DNA from 3 places in the Acetobacter vaccinii genome. Region 2 is predicted to be linked to each of the others. Evidence: riboswitches for the same ligand, from Rfam matches in the RefSeq annotation. Region 2 holds a riboswitch; each other region holds the start of a gene.
The links. A riboswitch is a leader RNA that binds a small molecule or an ion and turns the genes downstream of it on or off. The one in region 2 is predicted to bind cobalamin.
Positions count from the first base shown of each region.

Region 1: another riboswitch for cobalamin. It lies ahead of FLP30_RS02260 (TonB-dependent receptor plug domain-containing protein); the one in region 2 lies ahead of FLP30_RS11310 (TonB-dependent receptor).
Region 3: another riboswitch for cobalamin. It lies ahead of FLP30_RS06750 (hypothetical protein); the one in region 2 lies ahead of FLP30_RS11310 (TonB-dependent receptor).

Region 1 covers NZ_CP043506.1:505,069-511,509, reverse strand. Annotated here, with positions in the region: gene FLP30_RS02270 (TonB-dependent receptor) at 1-996, shown strand, start outside; gene FLP30_RS02265 (DUF1269 domain-containing protein) at 1,037-1,561, opposite strand; cobalamin riboswitch at 1,785-2,001, shown strand; gene FLP30_RS02260 (TonB-dependent receptor plug domain-containing protein) at 2,135-4,285, shown strand; gene FLP30_RS02255 (ABC transporter substrate-binding protein) at 4,384-5,208, shown strand; gene FLP30_RS02250 (FecCD family ABC transporter permease) at 5,205-6,212, shown strand; partial or broken gene FLP30_RS02245 (ABC transporter ATP-binding protein) at 6,275-6,441, shown strand, end outside.
Region 2 covers NZ_CP043506.1:2,519,984-2,526,424, reverse strand. Annotated here, with positions in the region: gene FLP30_RS11320 (CbtA family protein) at 1-725, opposite strand, end outside; gene FLP30_RS11315 (CbtB domain-containing protein) at 742-957, opposite strand; cobalamin riboswitch at 987-1,122, opposite strand; cobalamin riboswitch at 1,189-1,423, shown strand; gene FLP30_RS11310 (TonB-dependent receptor) at 1,713-4,010, shown strand; one part of gene FLP30_RS11305 (IS5 family transposase) at 4,019-4,470, opposite strand; one part of gene FLP30_RS11305 (IS5 family transposase) at 4,470-4,797, opposite strand; tRNA gene FLP30_RS11300 (tRNA-Leu) at 5,223-5,308, shown strand; gene FLP30_RS11295 (DUF6538 domain-containing protein) at 5,395-6,441, shown strand, end outside.
Region 3 covers NZ_CP043506.1:1,506,083-1,512,523, reverse strand. Annotated here, with positions in the region: gene FLP30_RS06760 (ethanolamine ammonia-lyase subunit EutB) at 1-1,347, opposite strand, end outside; gene qhpR (AraC-like transcriptional regulator QhpR) at 1,528-2,577, shown strand; gene FLP30_RS06750 (hypothetical protein) at 2,609-3,022, opposite strand; cobalamin riboswitch at 3,062-3,278, opposite strand; gene cysG (siroheme synthase CysG) at 3,408-4,814, shown strand; gene FLP30_RS06740 (esterase/lipase family protein) at 4,820-6,441, shown strand, end outside.

The DNA.
Region 1 (6,441 bases), 800 kb from region 2:
CCCCAGCCTGTGACCATTTATGACGGCAGCGGCAAGACCGGCATGGTCTATGGGCTGTACGCGCAGGACGAATGGCGGCCGACAGACACACTGACCATCAACTATGGCCTGCGCTTTGATGGCGTGAGTGAATATACGTCGGAAAATCAGGTCAGCCCACGCATCAACGTGGTGTGGAAGCCGTGGCGCGGGGGTGTGCTGCATGCGGGTTATTCCCGCTACTTTACGCCGCCGCCGTTTGAGATTGTGGGCACGTCCTCACTCAACCGTTTTGCGGGCACCAGCGCGGCCCCTGCCAATTATCAGAGCACCAAGGTCAAAGCTGAAAGAGACCATTACTTTGATGCGGGGATCGAGCAGAGCATTCTGCCCGGCTGGCGTGTGTCGTTTGATGCGTATTACAAGCTGGCACATAACCTGATTGATGAAGGGCAGTTTGGTGCCCCCATTATTCTCAGCGGCTTCAATTACCGTCGCGGGCAGGTCAACGGGTATGAATTCAGCACGTCATACACGCATGGTCCCCTGTCCCTTTACGGCAACTTTGCCTGGTCGCGGGCTATCGGCAAGGATATTACCAGTGCCCAGTTCAACTTTTCGGACGAAGACCTGGCCTATATCCACAACCGCTGGATCCCGCTGGATCACGACCAGCGCTGGACTGCTTCTGCCGGGGTTACCTACAGCGCGTTTGATAAAACCCGCTTTCCGCTGCGGCTGTCGGCCACCATGCTGTATGGCAGCGGCCTGAGGGCTGATGGGGCAACCCCCAACGGGGCCAGCCTGTCACCTTATGCTACGGTCAATTTCTCGGCTGTGCAGACCATCCACAATACATTTGGCGGTCTGTGGCATGGTGATACGCAACTGCGGCTGGATGTGATCAACCTTGCTGACCACACCTATCTGCTGCGTGATGGGTCTGGCATCGGGGTGGGTGCTCCCCAGTATGGCCTGCGCCGTACAATCCTGTGTGGGATTGCACAGGGGTTCTAAAGTAAAGGCCGGGCGGTTGTGCCGCCCGGCCTTTTTAACGTTAGCCCTGAGGGGCTTCGACCAGCGCCGCTTTGAGGCGGGCTTCCCCTTCGGGGGAGAGTGAGGTCTGCACAATACGGGCATGGCCCTTGAACTGTGCCAGATCGGCCAGCACCTTGTCCGGCTGGGACTTGCGCACCAGTACGAACAGTGCCGAGGTGTTGGGCGGAATGGTGTCGCTGAGCGAGCGGATAAAGTCGTCGTTGATCCCGTAGTCGGAGAAAGACCCCGCCAGCGCCCCGGCTCCGGCCCCGACTGCACTGCCGATGACAAAGCCCGCCAGCGGGTTCAGGCACAGCAGGCCCACAAGCGTGCCCCAGAACCCGCCTGACAGCAGCCCCCAGGAGGCACCAGCCCGTTCCAGATTCACGCTCTGGTGCAGCCGTGCCTTGCCTGTGCCGTCACGCGTGACCACAACGGCGTCTTCCAGATCGAGCAGATATTCGGTTTCCAGCTTGCGGCATTCGGCAAGGACCTTTGCCGCGTCATCCACATGGTCAAAGCCCAGAACGATCAGATCAGACATGCTGTCTCCTCCAGTACGCTGCCGTGGCCACTCTGGCCGGGCATGGCATCCTGTTTGCGTTACGATATGGGCAGGATCATCCCCAAGTCCAGATGGGGGGTGCCATTGCAGCCCTTTGCAGGTGGCATGGGCGGGGCACGGACCAGTGTTGCCTGCCATCCGCAGTGGGAGCGTGATGTCAATTGTGCAACATGTTGCTTATTGACACAGGGGGGGGAGCCTATAAAGCACGAGGCATGATGGTTTCCCCCGCAGGGGATGAAAAGGGAACCGGGTGCCAGATGGCTTGCCATCTCATTCCCGGGCTGTCCCCGCAACTGTAGGCGGTGTTCCTGCGCGATCTGGCTGTTATGGCCAGCCCACTGGAAGGCACATTCCGGGAAGGGTTGCAGGGTTTTCCAACCGCAAGCCAGGAGACCTGCCATCATGCGGAGTTGCAGACGGGATAACGCTGGTCGGGGTGTGTCGGCGGGCTGGACTGGTGGTCACACCATACATGCGGGTGTCCTGCGTATGTATGGTTCAGTCAGCCGTAGTCTCGTGGCAACGCTCTAGCGTACGACTGCCATTGCCATGACCCTTCGATATTTCCTGCTTGCTGCGTCCGGTCTTGTGTTTGCCGGGCATGCCGCCCACGCTGCCACGTCCACGTCCACGTCCACGTCCACGTCCACGTCCACGTCCACGTCCACGTCCACGTCCACGGCTCAGGGGCAGGGTGTTGCGGCGGCACAGGGGGCAGCCCTGCACACGGTCGTCTCCCTCCATACCGATGTCTTTCCCGAGAACGTGACAGTCAGTGCTGCGCGCAGGCCCACGCTTGCGACCGAAATCGGGACGGCCACAAGCATTATCACCGAGCAGCAGATCCTGACCCAGCAACGCCGTACGTTGAGTGACGTTCTGGCCCGTCAGCCGGGTCTTACGGTGGTCAGCACCGGGGGTTTTGGGGGCACGACCTCCATTTTCATGCGGGGTAATAATGCCAACGAGGTCAAGGTCCGGCTGGACGGCATGGATATTAACGACGGCAGCACAACAGGCGGCCAGTTTGACCCCGCACAGTTTGTGACTGACGGCATGGGCCGTGTGGAAATTCTGCGCGGACCGCAAAGCGGGCTGTATGGGGCCGATGCCATGGCCGGGGTAATCGATATGACCACGGCACAGGGGCAGGGCCGCTTTACACCCTTTGTGCGGATTGAAGGCGGCGCTTACGGCACCTTTAACCAGACCCTGGGTGCGCGGGGCAGCAGTGGCCGCTTTCATTACAATGTGACGCTATCGCATTACCGGCAGGACGGTTTCCACGCTATTCCCGGCTATATCGACAAGTATTTCGGGGCTACGAGCGAGCAGCGGCATCGGGGCAACCGTAACGACAACCGCACCGCCAATATCCGCCTTGGTTACGATGTGACCAACACGCTGGACCTGGGGCTGACAGCCCGCCTGATCCAGGGCAACTATCACAGCTATAGCGCCTATAACCTGATGGACGAAGCCTATGGTCTCGTCGGGAGCGAGCGCGAGCATACGACCCAGAATGAGGCCATTGTTCGCGGCACGGCGCATCTGTCATCCTTTGCGGGCAAGTTCGATCAGATTATCGGTCTGGGCTACATGACCACGCGGCGGAGCTGGACGGAAACTGGCACGACGCTTGATGGCAGTTCCCTACTGTATGACCCCACCTATTACCGCTCCAGCCGCATCAAGGTGGACTGGCATGGCACCGTCAAGCTGCGTGAATATGGCACACTCCTTGTTGGTGCCGAGCATTTTCATGACTGGTTCAGCTCCAATCAGGGCAACACCTCTGGCACGGCAACGCCTTTTTACACGACAGCAGGCATGGATACCACGGCGGGGTATGGGCAGTACCAGGGTAACTGGAACCATATTCTCTATGGTGCTGCCAATATCCGCTATGACACCAATTCCCGCTACGGCAATTATGTGACATGGCGCGTGGCCCCGGCCATTCATATCCCCGGCACAGGCACGGTTATCAAGGCCAGCGGCGGCTCTGGTTTTCATGGGCCTTCGCTCTACCAGTTGTTCGGCAATCAGATCGGTCCCAGCTATGCCATCATGGGCAATCAGAAACTGCGGGCCGAACGCCTGATCGGTTATGATGTCGGGGTAGAGCAGGCTTTGCTGAAAGACCGCCTGCACTTTGGTGCCACATGGTATGAAAGCCATGTGCGCAACCTTATCCAGTCCACCAGCAATTATTCGTTTTCGTCCAATGGGCAGTATTACACGACGTATTCTTACGGCAATGTGGCCCAGGCCCGCATGTATGGGGTGGAAGCGTTTGTAAACTGGAAAGCACTGAACACGCTGGACCTGACCCTCAACTATACCTGGACCCATGCGCGGGACGCCACGACAGGCCAGATGCTGCAACGCCGCCCGCAGCATAAGCTGGACTTTGGTGCCAAATGGACGCCGGTGCAGGACCTCACGTTCTCAGGCAATATCCTGTATATCAGCGGCTGGCGGGATACTCCGGTCATTGCCGGGTCTGGTGGGTATTGCAGCACCTGCGCCAAGGGGCAGGGCTATGTCACCATTGATATTGCAGCCAATTACCGCATTAACCGGTATCTGAGCGTTTTTGCACGGGCGGATAACCTGCTTGACCGGCAGTATGAAAACCCGGTGGGCTACCTTCAGCCAGGCCGTGCGGGCTATGGCGGCTTTACGTTGAGCTACTAATGGCCTGCGCCCTGCTTTTTCAGGGGCTGCGTCGTCGGGGCAGGTGGCCTGTGACCCGTTGTGGGCAGGCGGCTGTGCGGGTTGGTTGTGGAGCACTGATGCTTGCCGCGTGGTGCTGGGGGCTGTCGGCTGGCGCATGGGCGGCGGGGCGCGTGGCATCGCTTAACCTGTGTGCCGACCAGCTCGTCCTGCAACTGGCGGACAGGGCCGATATTATCGGCCTGACCCCCCTTGCGCGGGATTGCACGGAATCCGTTCTGTGCGATCAGGCAAAGCAGGTGCCGGTTTTGCCTGCCAAGGCGGAAACCGTGCTGGCGGCCCATCCATCGGTGCTGCTGGCCAGCCCTTATAGCGCCCGTCTGGCCGTGCGGGCTGCGCGGGAGGCAGGGGCCAAGGTGGTCATGCTGCCCCCGGCGTCCTCTCTGTCGGATGTGCCTGTGCAGATCATGCGTGTGGCGCAGGCTGTGGGGCAGGTTGAACGGGGCCACCAGCTTGTGGCGGCGTTTGAGGCCCGGCTGGCGGCGTTGAGTATTCCTCTCTCTCCCACAGCCCCTGTTGCTGCGGTGTATGAGGCCAATGGGCTTGTCGTGCATGCGGGCAGCTTGCCCAATGATATTCTGACCCACGCGGGCCTACGTAATTTTGCAACTGTCACAGGCATGGGGCAGGCGGGGGGACGGGTGCCGTTGGAAGTTCTGCTGGTGCGCAGGCCTGACCTGCTGGTGCGCGACAAAAGCGGGCCGGGCCAGTCGGTCGCGCAGGCCATGCTGGATAATCCGGTGCTGCTGGCAGCATTTCCACCTCCCCATGTAGCCGATGTTCCCGCCAGATTATGGCTGTGTGGCCTGCCCCAGACGCTGGATGCCCTGGCGTTGCTGCGGGCTGCGCGTGACAGGCTCGTGGCCCCGAAGGAACAGCCATGAAACATCTCTCTCCCCCAGTGCTTAATGGTGTTCTGTGCGGAGCTGTCGTGCTGCTGGCTGTTGCCTCCCTGCTGTGGGGGGAAAGCAGCATTGCTGTCCCTGCTGCCATGGCCGACTGGTTTGCCGGGCGGCCCACCGTGGGGGCGGTTATTCTGGGCCAGTTGCGCCTGCCGCGTACGCTGCTGGCCATTATGGTCGGGGGCACGCTGGGGCTGTCCGGGGCGGTGTTGCAGGGTTATTTACGAAACCCGTTGGCAGATCCTGGGCTTTTGGGGGTTTCAGGCGGCGCGGCGCTGGGGGCGGTCTGTGTATTTTATACCGGGCTGTTTCAGATGTCGGCCTTGCTGCTGCCTTTGGGCGGGCTTGCAGGGGCCGGGCTGAGTGTGCTGCTGCTGGTCCTGCTGGTGGGCCGTGGCGGGCCACTGGTGCTGCTGCTGGCTGGTACGGCGCTTAACGGGTTTACAGCCGCACTGACAGCGCTGGTGCTTAACCTCGTACCTAGCCCCTATGCCATTTTTGAAATCATGCACTGGCTCATGGGGTCATTGACCGACCATACCATGACCGATGTCCTGCTGGCCTTGCCGGGTGTGCTGGTGGGCTGTGGGCTTATGGCGCTCTGTGGGCGTGCGCTGGACGCGCTGACCATGGGGGAGGACGTGGCAACTACTCTTGGTTTTCGGCTGGGGGGTGTGGCAGGGGTGCAGATGCGGGTTGTGCTGGGCACGGCATTGGCCGTGGGATCATGCGTGGCGGTGTCGGGGGCAATCGGCTTTGTCGGGCTGGTGGTGCCCCATCTGCTACGGCCACTGGCAGGCTACAGACCATCGCGCCTGCTGTTCCCCTCCTTTCTGGGTGGGGCTGCCCTGTTGCTGGCAGCGGATCTGGGCGTGCGTATGATGGCAGGCCGGACAGAGTTGCAACTGGGTGTGGTGACAGCGTTGCTGGGTGCGCCGGTCTTCTTCCACAGGATTATCCTGTTCAGAAAACGGAATATGGTCTGATGCTTGCTGCTGAAGCCATTTGTGTGCGTGGGAGCAGCGGGGCTGACCTGTTGAGGCATGTCTCGGCAGTGTTCAGGGCCGGGCAGGTGACGGCGCTGATCGGCCCTAATGGGGCAGGCAAGAGCACATTGCTGCGTGTGCTGGCGGGTTTGCTGGCCCCGACATCGGGCAGTGTGCATGTGCAGGGTGCCCCGCTGGCTGGCATGGCCCTGGCGCACAGGGCGTTGCA
Region 2 (6,441 bases):
GGGCGCTGTGAAATATCTGTCGAGAGTAGAACGGGTGTTGCCAATCGCCCGAAAATCAACCCCAGCGCACTCCATAAGACAATTTGCATGCCAATGGCCGCTTCGCGGAAGCGCCAGAGAACGACGGCAGGAAAATCTTGTGGAACCTCATTGATATCCACAAGGCCTGCTTGCACCAGCGCAGTCAGGGCTATGAAGATACCAACTGCCGCTATAGCCCCATTCCAGGTTCCAAAACGCTGTATCAATCGCTGGCCCAGTAGAATGGAAACCGCCATGACACAGACCGACAGCATGATCATGCCAAAATACGTGACAGTTCGCAGGCCTATGGTTTCTTCCAGGCCTACAGCGGGGGGATTGGGAGGGTATTTGAGATCAGGGATCAACACAAAGGTCAGAAACCCGGCCCCGGCCAGCAGTAACGCCAAGGCGCGGGGTGACAGCCCCCCTACCCGTCCATAAGCCAGGCTGAAGACAACAGCAAAAACACCGCCATAAGCCGCACCATACATGACCGCAGCTGTCAAAAGGCCTAAGGAGGCCTGGATGCTGCGGCTGACGAGTTCTGGCTCAGGGGCTATCCCTTTTGCTGCATCCTGCGTCGCTTCAAAGGCGATAGAAAGGGCAACTTGTGGCTCGCCAAACAGGCGTGCAAAAACAAAGGCAAGGCATGCCGCGCAAACACCGGCAATCATGCCACGCGCCAGAAGGCGTCCGGCCATGAGACTATTCCTGCTGTCAGTGGCAGGGGAAACCCAGCAGGTGCCGTCCGTCATGCACAAATTCATGCACGGCATGACCGGAAAGTAACGCAGTGGCCCCCTGTTCAGCACCCACGAAATACAGGAGCATTGCCGACAAAATCAGGCCAAAAATCGCCCAGGGAAGAAGTGCGCGCACAGGAATGGCAACTGGTGCGGCGGCAGGAATGGGCGAGGAAAAACCGTGGCTCATGATAAACTCCGCTCGGAAAATCGCGTTCCGGGGTGGGACAAGGGCTAGCAGGGGTCTGGCTTTGTGCACGCATGGCGTGACGACAATTACAGTGGCGCGACCGCGTCGGGCTTACACCGACTTCCCTGCTATTACTGTCCCAAGACTACACGGTGGCGCATGGTTTGAAAAGCAGGTGCCGTGGCCAAGACTCAAAACAGTCTCTTGATAGGCAGTAAATGCGTGGTTATGAACACACCACAAGTCGATGGTTCCGTGCGAACGGATGAAAAGGGAATGCTGTGCGCTTTGGCAGGACAAATAGTCCGGAAGCCAGTCAGCAACTGCCCCCGCAACTGTTGGCGGTGAGAATGTGTCCTTATTGTTTCTTTGCGGAAACAAGCCACTGGCCTGAGTGAGGCTGGGAAGGTTGGGCAGATATCTGTGATCCGCGAGTCAGGAGACCTGCCATCGTCATGATAAGCCTGAGTATCGGTCGGGGATGGCCGGTTCCTGAGAGAGTGATGATGATGAGCCTCCTGTGTGTCGTGTGCCATGCAGCACATGGTTTTTTGCCTGCAAGAAAGATCTCAGGCTTACAGCTCGGCTAATGGCCATTCTGCTCTTCTGATATTTTCGGCTTCATCAGGCCTGTTTATCCATGTCTTTCCGGCAATCCTGAGTGTTGTTTCTATCGGGAACGAACATAGGACTATCCCGGTCACATAGCAATTGAACTGGATGAACACGCGGCCTTTGCACGCTGCAGGATCACTATGACTATTCACTCATTTTCTTCAATGCGGCTCCGGTGTGGAACTATTCAACGGGCCAGTCAGCGGCATTTGGTTACGGCAACAGCTCTGTTTTCACTCTCCCTGCCCTCTTTTTTCGTTCTGTTGACACAACCAGCTTTTGCGGAAGACGAAGAGAAACCCAAGTATGCCCTGCGTTCCAGCACACAGGCCGCAGTTAACTCTCCCCGACAGCCAAAGGGCCCCGGGGGTGCCGCCTCAAAACCTGTAGCATCCGAGAAAGTGGATGCGGGCAATCGACCCGCTGAAGTTGTTCAGGTCATAGCTTCCCGTCATAATCTTCTGGGCCGAGCCGCGACTGCCAGTGAAGGGTCGCTGACTGCACGGGAGATACAATTGCGACCTGTCTACCGTGTTGGCCAACTGCTGGAGGCTGTACCCGGTCTGGTCGTGACATCTCATTCCGGTGAGGGCAAAGCCAATCAGTTTCTGTTACGTGGCTTCAACCTCGACCATGGTACAGATTTGGCAACATTTGTTGATGATATGCCGATTAACGGTGTCAGTAATGCTCATGGGCAAGGATACACGGACCTCAATTTTCTTATTCCCGAGACGTTGTCTGGTGTTGATTATACCAAGGGGCCGTTTCACGCGGATATTGGTGACTTTGGCGTTGCTGGCTCGGACCATATGAAACTGGCTGATGAAATTCGACGGCAGATCAGCCTGAGTGCGGGTACGTTAGGTGATTATCGTGCCTATATTGGCGGCACCACGCACTTTGAAAATGGTGACCGGTGGGTCAATGCTTTCAATATTTCGCATTCAGATGGACCATGGAAATATCCAGATAATGCTCGCAGCATTCGGGCTCTGTCGCGTTACACACATGGTAGTGCAGCCAGTGGTTTTGACCTGACAGCCATGTTTTATCGTGGTCAATGGCGTGCAACCAATGACCAGCCGCTTGCGGCCTATTCCGAAGGACTGATCAGCCGTTATGGTTCATTGGATCCGACTGATGGTGGTTTCTCGGAGCGGTACAGCCTGTCAGGACACTATCATCTTAGCCGCGATAACTGGAAATGGACGACAAGTGCTTTTGTTGCCCATGACAGGCTGACACTCTGGAACAACTTCACGCACTATCTGGATGATCCTGTGAATGGTGATCAGCAGCAGCAGGATGAAACACGCACTACTCTTGGCGGCAGTAGCGTCTATGCCCGGCAAGATCATGTTGGAACTGTTAAAACTGAAACCCAGGTTGGTGTGCAGGGTCGCTATGATTTTCTCTATGTTGACCGCCGCCATACACGACAACGTATTGCTCTTCCCAACTGCCCTTCCAGCCTTGAAGCAACCCGGCCTTACCTGTGTAATGCGGATACTATCGATTTGGGTGCAGTCGGACTTTTTGTGCAGAATACGACGCACTGGTTGCCGTGGTTACGTACGGTTGTGGGGCTGCGTGAAGACTATCAAGGCGGCACTGATAGTAACGAGGTTGATGGCAGCCTGACACGACGGCATCAGTGGTTGTTCCAGCCCAAAGGTAGCCTGATATTTGGGCCATGGCAGAAAACAGAGCTTTATCTCAGTGCGGGGCGTGGCTTTCATTCCAATGATTTCCGCTCTGTTTCCGGTTCTTATGCATCTGGTGAGTTCACCAAAGGCTCGGTAACAGTTCCTCTTATGACATCAGCCGTCAGTGGTGAAGTCGGGGTTCGAACGACGCCCCTGCGCCACCTGAACGTTCAAGCTGCCGCCTTTATTATCGATTTTGATTCTGAACTTAGCTACGACGGAGATGCAGGGGTAACTTCCCCAGGGCCTGCCAGCCGACGCAAAGGTGTGGAATTATCTGCACAATACACGCCCTTCCAATGGCTTGAGATCAATACTGATCTCTCATTCGCCAAAGCTCGTTACCAGGCAAAAGACCTCTCGAAATATGGTATCGATGGACCTTATGTCACAAATGCACCGAGTTTTGTCTGGTCATTCGGTATCATTCTGGATCGAGGGCCTTGGTATGGGGGATTACAGGTTCGCTGGTTAGGTGGCTACCCTCTCGTGGAGGATAACAGCCTGCGCTCGAGTGGATACAAAGAGGTCAACATGAACCTAGGCTATCGCTTTACTTCCAAGCTGAAGTTAGAAGCAAGTGTGTTTAACGCGTTCGATACTCACGCTTATGCAGCACAATATGCTTATGATTATCGCCTGACACCAACATCTAGCGTTCAAACAGGGGCCACAGGTCATCCCATTGAGCCTATTTCTGCACGCTTGTCTTTAACAGCCGGGTTTTAAGCGGAGGATTAGGTTCTGTTGACAAAAGACGGTAGCCACAGTTTTACGGCTGCGAGGTTAAGAAAGGCGAGAAACGATTTTCTTGTCTTGTCATAGCGTGTGGCGATACGTCGGAACTGCTTCAGCTTGTTGAACATCCGCTCGATACGGTTGCGATCCCGATAACAACGGAAGTCGCAGGGGATATCCTCTGTGCGGTTTGAACGCGGCGGGATAACAGGAAGAATACCTCGAAAAAGCAGGTTCTGCCGTATCCTGTCACTATCATACCCTTTGTCGGCCAGAAGTCGGCGCGGTGTCACGACCGGTAGGTCCATCAGGGCATCAGCGCCAGAGTAGTCAGAAATTTCACCGCCCGTCAGTTCAAAGCCAAGAGGGCGTCCCTGACCGTCAACGCGGGCGTGGATCTTGCTCGTAAAGCCGCCGCGGCTTCGACCAAAGCCTTCCTTATGAGTCCCCCTTTTGCGCCAGCCGCCTGGCTGTGACCCCGAATGACCGTGCTGTCGATCATGTGCTGCCAGTCATCGGTCAGGCCGAGTTCAACCAGCGTTTCCAGTAGAGCGTCCCAGACGCCTTGCTCTGCCCATCGACGGAACCGCACATACACTGAGTTCCATTTTCCGTAGCGCTCATGCATGTCCCGCCACGGACAACCGACACGCAGGACATAAAGCATTCCGTTGAGAAACAGACGATTATCCTGTGCTGGTCGGGACCAGCGGCCACGTTCAGGCGGCAGCAGGCCGCCAATGATCGCCCATTCCTCGTCCGTCAGGTCGCCACGCATCCACAGGTCTCCGTAAAGACCCGCGTTGAATCACGTCCAGGCCAGCCTGCAAAGACCTTTTGTCAACAGAACCTAATGCTTAATCCAATATGTTGCGGCTAAAAGATGTAGGATACCCACAAACAAAGGGGTTTTCGACTCTTCCATTCCATCTCTATATCAAAGATAACTCCTGATAACCTTAAACTGAAGAAATTACATGAATGACAGGTGGTTATTGATCAGTTTTCTCAGGTATCAGATATTCTAAATCTTAAGTATAAACATTAAATATGCGAGTTGGATCGTTAATTCTATATTATAATATTCTCTGATTTCCATACACAGAACGAGGTTATGAGGTAACATCAAAACAAGATGGTTTTCCAAATTCATGCTCCGCATATTGACACAATTATCTATTTGCGAGAAATATTCGTTGCTAAGCGAACTTGGCGGAATGGTAGACGCAGGAGACTTAAAATCTCCAACCTTCAATGGTGTGCGGGTTCGAGTCCCGCAGTTCGCACCACTAACCTCTTGAAATATAACAGTAAAGTGAGAATTTGACGGGTCTGCGGGATTTTCCCGTTTGTCTTCCCAGAACGGGAAACGCAGATGCTCCGCCTCATTGGCTCTCATTACCACTTCCGTCGCGCAGTCCCTCAGGCCGTGCAAGCCTGCCTCGGCAGAACCGAAATCTCCCTTTCCTTACAGACTCAGAGTAAGCTCATCGCCCGAGAGCGGGCGGCGGCCCTCTATGCGTCCACAGGCGCACTGTTTGAAAGAGCAAGGATGATGGACGAAAAACCTGACACTGATCTGATGAAAGACCTGCTGGCTGTTCAGGCCCAGACAATCAGGGATCAGGAAGAAACACTTGCCCTTGCTGAAGAGTGTCACGCCCTTGACCGCAAAATCCGCAAAATCCGCGATGCCACCCATAACATGGCACTGCTGGAACGGCTTGAAAGTGAAAATGCCTTCCTTGATGAAAGCTCGAGCAAGATACGCGAGATCGGCCAGAGCTTTGAAAGTATGCGTCAGCAGCTCACCACCGGCATTGCCCTGAGCAAACAGGAAAAGAAAATGCTCAAGGCGGAAGCTGACCGTCTGTCCGGCATGATCGTTGACATCCAGAGTCGTCAGCCTGTCCATAGTATCCAGCCGGTGCCACAGAAACCTGCCCCGCCCGTACAAGAAGAGCGCAAGCCTGCCCCAAAAACGTCCTCCCCTCTTCTCTCGACCATGGCTGAACGATTCATCTATTCCGACAAGGCAAAGAGCGCCGACACTATAAAAGCCACTAAGAAGACTATTGAGCTGTTCATTGAAGCTTTTGGCGATATGCCCGTGCGACAGATTACGGGCAACGTGGCGGGAGAGTTTTTTGACTTACTTTCTTCTCTGCCAGCCACGCATGGGAAGGGTAAAACAGTTCTCCCGTTACGTGTTGTCATTACACAGGCGCACGAACGGGGTCTGGAAACAGTTGGCGGAAAAACTGTCAAAAACCATTTCTCTCGACTGTCTGCACTATGGGAGCATCTGGTCAAACGGGATTTCGCCGACAAGAACCCATGGTCTGGCTGGGACTTCAATGTCACCAAGAAGATTGTTCGCCGGGGATGGACGGATGCCGAGCTTACACAACTCGCGCATGCG
Region 3 (6,441 bases), 1.0 Mb from region 2:
GCTAAGGGCGCGCATGCGCTCCCGCGCCTGATCATACAGGCCCATCCTGTCCAGCCAGGCGGCAAATTCCGGTGCCGGACGTAGCCCCACCAGGCTGCGCAGGGTCAGAATGTCATGAAAAGACAGGCTCTGGTAATTCAACATCACATCATCCGCGCCGGGTACCCCGATCAGGAAGGTAATGCCCGCCGTGGCCAGCAGCACCATGAGGGTGTCCATATCATCCTGATCAGCCTCAGCGTGGTTAGTGTAGCAGACATCGCACCCCATGGGTACGCCCAGCAGCTTGGCACAGAAGTGGTCCTCCAACCCGGCACGGATAATCTGTTTGCCGTCATACAGATATTCAGGACCGATAAACCCCACCACCGTGTTGACCAGAAGCGGCTTATAAGCGCGGGCCACGGCATAGGCACGGGTCTCCACTGTCTGCTGGTCCAGACCATGGTGCGCCCCGGCTGACAGGGCGGCACCCTGCCCGGTTTCAAAATACATGACATTCTGCCCCAGCGTGCCGCGCCCAAGCGACAGAGCAGCCTCATACGCCTCCTGCAAAATACCAAGGGTGACGCCAAAGCCCTCATTCGCCTTCTGTGTCCCGGCAATGGACTGGAACACCAGATCCACCGCGCCACCGCGGTTCATGATCTCGATCGTGTTGGTCACATGGGTCAGCACGCAAGTCTGGGTCGGAATGTCATAAAGCTGGCGGGCATGGTCGAGCATGTCCAGCAACGCCAGACCATTGGCGACACTGTCTGTCGCGGGGTTAATGCCTATAACCGCATCCCCCATGCCGCACAGCAGGCCATCCAGCGTGGACGCCGCAATGCCTTTCAGGTCATCTGTCGGGTGGTTGGGTTGCAGGCGCGTGGTCAGGCACCCTTCCAGCCCGATGGTGTTACGGAAACGGGTAATAACCCGTACCTTGCGGGCCACACTCATCAGATCCTGATTGCGCATGATCTTGCTGGTTGCAGCCACCATTTCCGGCGTCAGCCCCGGCGCTACAGCCGCCAGGGCAGCACTATCGGCCTCGTGCGACAGCAGCCAGTCGCGGAACTGGCCGACTGTCATATGGGACACAGGCGCAAAGGCCGCCGCGTCATGCGTGTCGATAATCAGGCGGGTCACATCGTCCGCCTCATACGGCACCAGCGCGGTCTTGAGGAATGTGTCCAGCGGCAGGTCGGCCAACGCATGGCGGGCTGCCACGCGCTGGGCGTCTGACCCGGCGGCAAGCCCCGCAAGCTGGTCCCCCGACCGGGCGGGTGAGGCCACCGCCAGAAGCTGCTGCAAGGTGTCGAAACGATAGGTTTCACCCCCCAGGGCATGCTGATACGCCATCCGACCTGTCCCTTCTCCCAACTGGCAGCACCTTGGGCATGGGCTGGCATGCCCCTTGGTTCGATCATGCAACGTATCATGTCCGCCCGTCCACGGCTTGACCGCATCGCACAAATTCTTGACACTTGGTCACACGCGGCACACCCCATGTGCTGCCACACCACGCAGGACAAGGACCGCATGGCTCCGGCTGACAGCGCATCACCCCCCGGCGTTCTGGCCGCCGCGGCGGCAGGCGTTGAACGTTTCATGACCGAGCGCGGCGGCGACATTGACCGCATTGCGGGCCGGGCCGGGCTGTGCACCCGCCAGTTTGCCATGCCCACCGACCGGCTGAGCCTGGATGGATACTGCCGCCTGTTCCACGAAGCCGCGCGGGAGACAGGGGACGGCAATCTGGGCCTGTGGTTTGGCCAGCAGTTCCAACCCCAGATGCTGGGGCTGATCGGCTTTGTGGCCCTGCTCTCCGCCACGGTGGAGGAGGCTGTCAGCAACCTGGCTACACACTTTGGCTACCATCAGGCCCTGACCCACACCCGCCTGGTGCGCGCAGGCCCCCTGATACGGCTGGAATACGCCATTCTGGACCCGGCCATTACAGAACGCCGCCATGATGCGGAACTGACGCTGGGCATGTTCACCAACCTGCTGCGCCATGCGCTGGGGCCAGACTGGACACCCCAAGCCGTCTGCTTTACCCACCCCCAGCCCGAACAGGCAAACGCCCACCGGGATGCGTTTCAGGCTGATGTCCACTTCGGGCAGAGTGTGAATGCTCTGGTCTTCCGCACTGCGGACTTGCACCGCCCCATGCCCGACGCCAACCCTGTCATGCTGGATATCATGCGGGCTTCCCTGATTGCGCTTGCCCGCGGGCATACCCCTGCCGTAGCGCAGCCCCAGACGCTGCGCGAACAGGCACATGCCCTCATCCTGCGTGACCTGCCCACAGGTGCAAATACCATCGCCACACTGGCGGCCCAGTTGGACATGCCCACCTGGACCCTGCAACGCAGGCTGGCCGAGCAGGGCCTGTCCTATTCCAGCCTGCTGGAAAGCGTGCGCTATGCCGAAGCCCAACGTCTGCTGCGCCTGCCAGAGCACGACATAAGCACCATTACGACCCAGCTGGGATATTCCGAAACCAGCGCCTTCAGCCGGGCTTTCAGGAAATGGAGCGGGCTTTCACCCCGCCACTGGCGGCAGAAGGCAGGCTTGGGCGATCGCTGACCTGCCTCCAAGCCGCACCAGGATTACAAGCTTAGCGTGCGCAATATAACGCCATGGCTGCCCGCTGCGCCCCAACAACCTGCTGAGCAGCCACGTAGGCCTGCACAATAGCCTGCCCTGCCGGAGATGCCGCAGCCCCCGGAAAGCGAACACGCAGGGCAAGAGCCAGAGCCTCGTCCAGCAAAGGGCGAAACACCGTTTCAAGCCGGGTGCCACGTGCGGCAAATTCGGCAGGCACTGCCCCGACAAGGCTGTGCAGTATCTGCGCCCCCGCCTGTTGCAGGCTGGCTTCCTCCTGCAAAGGGGGGCCGTCATGCACGCGCAGGGCGGTAGCCCGGTCTGGCGCAAGGGACAGCAGATGCCGCACCAATGGGTGCATCTCCGCCGCCCCGCCCCCAGTGGCAGGGTAGGAGCGCCCCTGAGGGGGCAAGGGGCTGAAAATCATGCAGGCTACTCTGCCCCCCGCTGGTCCCGGCGGGTGACATGGCTGAAAAAGACGATGGCAGGTCTCCTGACTTGCAGCCTCTCCCCTGCCTCCTGCCTTCCCGGCCCCACAGGGCCAGTGACTACCCGAAACACGGGTGCCGGAGCCAGACGGCTGCCTACAGTTGCGGGCACAGCCACCGACTTGCCCTGTGGCGCTGGGCTTACGGTGTTCCCTTTTCAGCCGCTTGCGCGGCACCATCGACCGTCAGGCCCGACACTACCGCCCCACACCCGCCAGTGCGAGCAAAAACCATGCGTTGCACGCCCGCATCCATGACACACCACCGGGGAAAAGCGCGTATTCTCTCTTGCATCCGAGGGCAAAGCCTGCTTGCTCATGCGGCATGCAGCCATCATCCGATCCGTCAGCCTGGTTTCCTGTTATGCTCCGCATGGCCGATGCGCCAGCCCTGGTCGTGGGCGGGGGGCAGGTTGCGGCCAACAAGGTGCGGCTTCTGCTGGGGGCCGGGGCACAGGTGCATGTTGTCTCCGCCACACTCTGCGCAGAACTGCGCCAACTGGCGGACGAAGGTGCCATAACGCACAAAGCCACCCATGCCCGGCCAGAAGATGCCGCAACCCTGCTGGCCCCCCGTTACCGTCTGGCCTATCTGGCAACAGACGACCGGGGGCTGAACAGCGCACTGGCCACGCTGTGCCAGGACCATGGTATTCCTGTCTGCGCGGTGGATGACCCTGAAATTTCCAGCTTCATCACCCCCGCCATTGTCAGCCGGGGGGCGGTGCAGATTGCGGTGTCCACCGGGGGGGCTGCCCCCGTTCTGGCCCGCCGCCTGCGCGCACGTATAGAGGAAATCATGCCCGCGGGGCTTGGCCGTCTGGCCGCCTTCATGCAGGCCCAGCGCCACTGGCTGCGTGAGAAACTGCCCGACCCTGCCGAGCGCCGCCAGCTCTGGGAACGGTTCCTGGACGGTATGGGCGGGCATCTGGCCCGCCAAGGGCAGACCCAGCAGGCCCGGCAGGAGCTGGACAGCCTGCTGGCCAACCACACCCAGCGGGGCGAGGTCTGGCTTGTCGGGGCCGGACCGGGTGACCCGGACCTGCTGACCCTTGCCGCCCTGCGCCTGATGCAGGACGCTGATGCCGTGCTGTATGACAATCTGGTAGCCCCCGGCATTCTGGATTATGTCCGCCGTGATGCAGAGCGGATATTTGTGGGCAAAAGCCGCAACAAACACACCCTGCCGCAGGAAGGCATTAACGCCGAGCTGGTGCGCCGTGCTCAGGCGGGCCAACGCGTGCTCCGCCTGAAAGGGGGGGACCCCTTTATTTTTGGGCGCGGCGGGGAGGAAATGGAAACACTGGCCGCCTCTGGCGTGCCATTCCGCATTGTGCCGGGCATTTCCGCTGCCAATGGCTGTGCCTCCTACGCGGGGATTCCGCTCACACACCGCGACTGTGCACAATCCTGCCTGTTCATGACCGGCCATGCCAAAGCCGATGGCAGCATCACACTGGACTGGGACGCCGTAGCCCGGCACAATCAGACCGTTGTCATTTACATGGGGCTGTCCACCCTGCCCCATATCTGCGCCAGGCTGACCGCCCACGGTCTGCCACCCGACTGGCCCGCCGCTTTGGTGGAACGCGGCACAACCCCCGACCAGCGGGTGATCACCGGCACGCTGGAAACACTGCCTGATCTGGCTGTACAGCAAAAGGCATCAAGCCCGGCGCTGCTGATTATTGGCCAGGTCATCAACCACCGCGTAAGCCCAGTGACGGTCTGACCCCCATGCCCCATACGCCCCTGCCCCCACGCCCCACCACATCCCCCCCCTATGGTGCTGCCGTGCGGCGCGGCGGAGCGCTGGCCAGCCTGTTGACCTGTATCTTACTGGCAGGCTGCACCCCCCCGGTCACCATCCAGCGCCTTGGTCTTGAGGACGCCTACCGCGAACGCAGCCAGAGCGCGCTGGACGGGCACCACCTGAGCACCACCACCCGCATTGTGCTTGAACGCCAGAACCTGCAAAAACTCTGGCGTAAAGACCCAGCCTTGGCGCTGGCCAGCCTGCGCAGCAGTACACAGGCCGGGTTTAGCACCCCCAACCTGCCCGACCAGCTCTTTGCCCTGGCCGAACTCAGCTACGATCTGGGCCGCAGGCAACGTGACCGTGCCCGCTTTATGGTGGCCGCCCTGTATGCTTACGCCTACCTGACACCCGACGCCCCACCGCAAGACCGGCCAAGCCCCTATAACCCCCATTTCCGCCAGGCCTGCGACATTTACATGCTGGCCCTGACAGAGGCCATGGGCACCCCGGTTGACCCCCAGAGCCAACGCTGGACCCTGCCCATTGGCACGCTGGACCTGTCAGCCGACCCGACCGAGCGCCTGTGGCACGGCTATACTCTGACAGACTTCCAACCCACGGCGCGGCTGTCTGTCTCGGGGCTGAAAAATATTTACAGCAAGCCGGGCATGGGCGAACCACTGGCCGCAGTCGCCATAAAACCCACCCAGAACACGGCGGGCCAGAGCAAGACCTTACTGACTGTCTCTGACAAACTGCGTGTGCCCGTCAGCCTGTTCATGCAAATCCCCGACCCGCGCAGGCAGGTGCTGTCAGACCGGATTATGGGCCGCCTGATCCTTAAAAGCATGGATGGGGCCGAGAGCGGCACACAGGCGCAGAATACCCCGCCCCTCCAGTATGACCAGTCCGCCACACGTGCCATCAGCCTGAACCAGAATGTGGACTGGTCAAGCGAATACAAGGGTTTTCTGGACGGTCGTTTTTTTGACGGCACCCACAAGGCACAGCTTGTCAGCATTGAACCCCACAAGCCGGGGCATATTCCTGTCGTGCTGATACACGGCACGGCCTCCAGCCCCGGCCGCTGGGCCGACATGGTCAATGACCTGCTGGAAGACCCTGAAATAACCGAGCATTTTGAGTTCTGGTTTTTTTCCTATGCCACGGGCAACCCCATTCCCTATTCCGCCCTGCAACTCCGCAAGGCGCTGGACAAGGCCATCACAGACCTGGGTGGCCCCAAGGCCGACCCGGCACTGGGGCAGATCGTGCTGGTCGGCCATAGTCAGGGGGGGCTGCTGGCCCGAATGCTGGTCATCAACCCGCAGGACAGGCTTTGGAACAGCCTGTCCCATCACCCGTTGGCCAGCCTGCACATGCCCGCACGGACGCGCGCTTTCCTTCAGGCCGCGCTGTTCCCCACCCCCATGCCGGACATACGCTCGGTTGTTTTTATCGCCACACCGCACCAGGGCAGTTACGTCGCCGGGTTTTCCATCGCGCATCTGATCGGGGGGATGGTCACGCTGCCATTCAGTATTACCGACGCCATGGGCCAGATCATCAAAGGCAATGGTGACACCATTAAAACCGACAT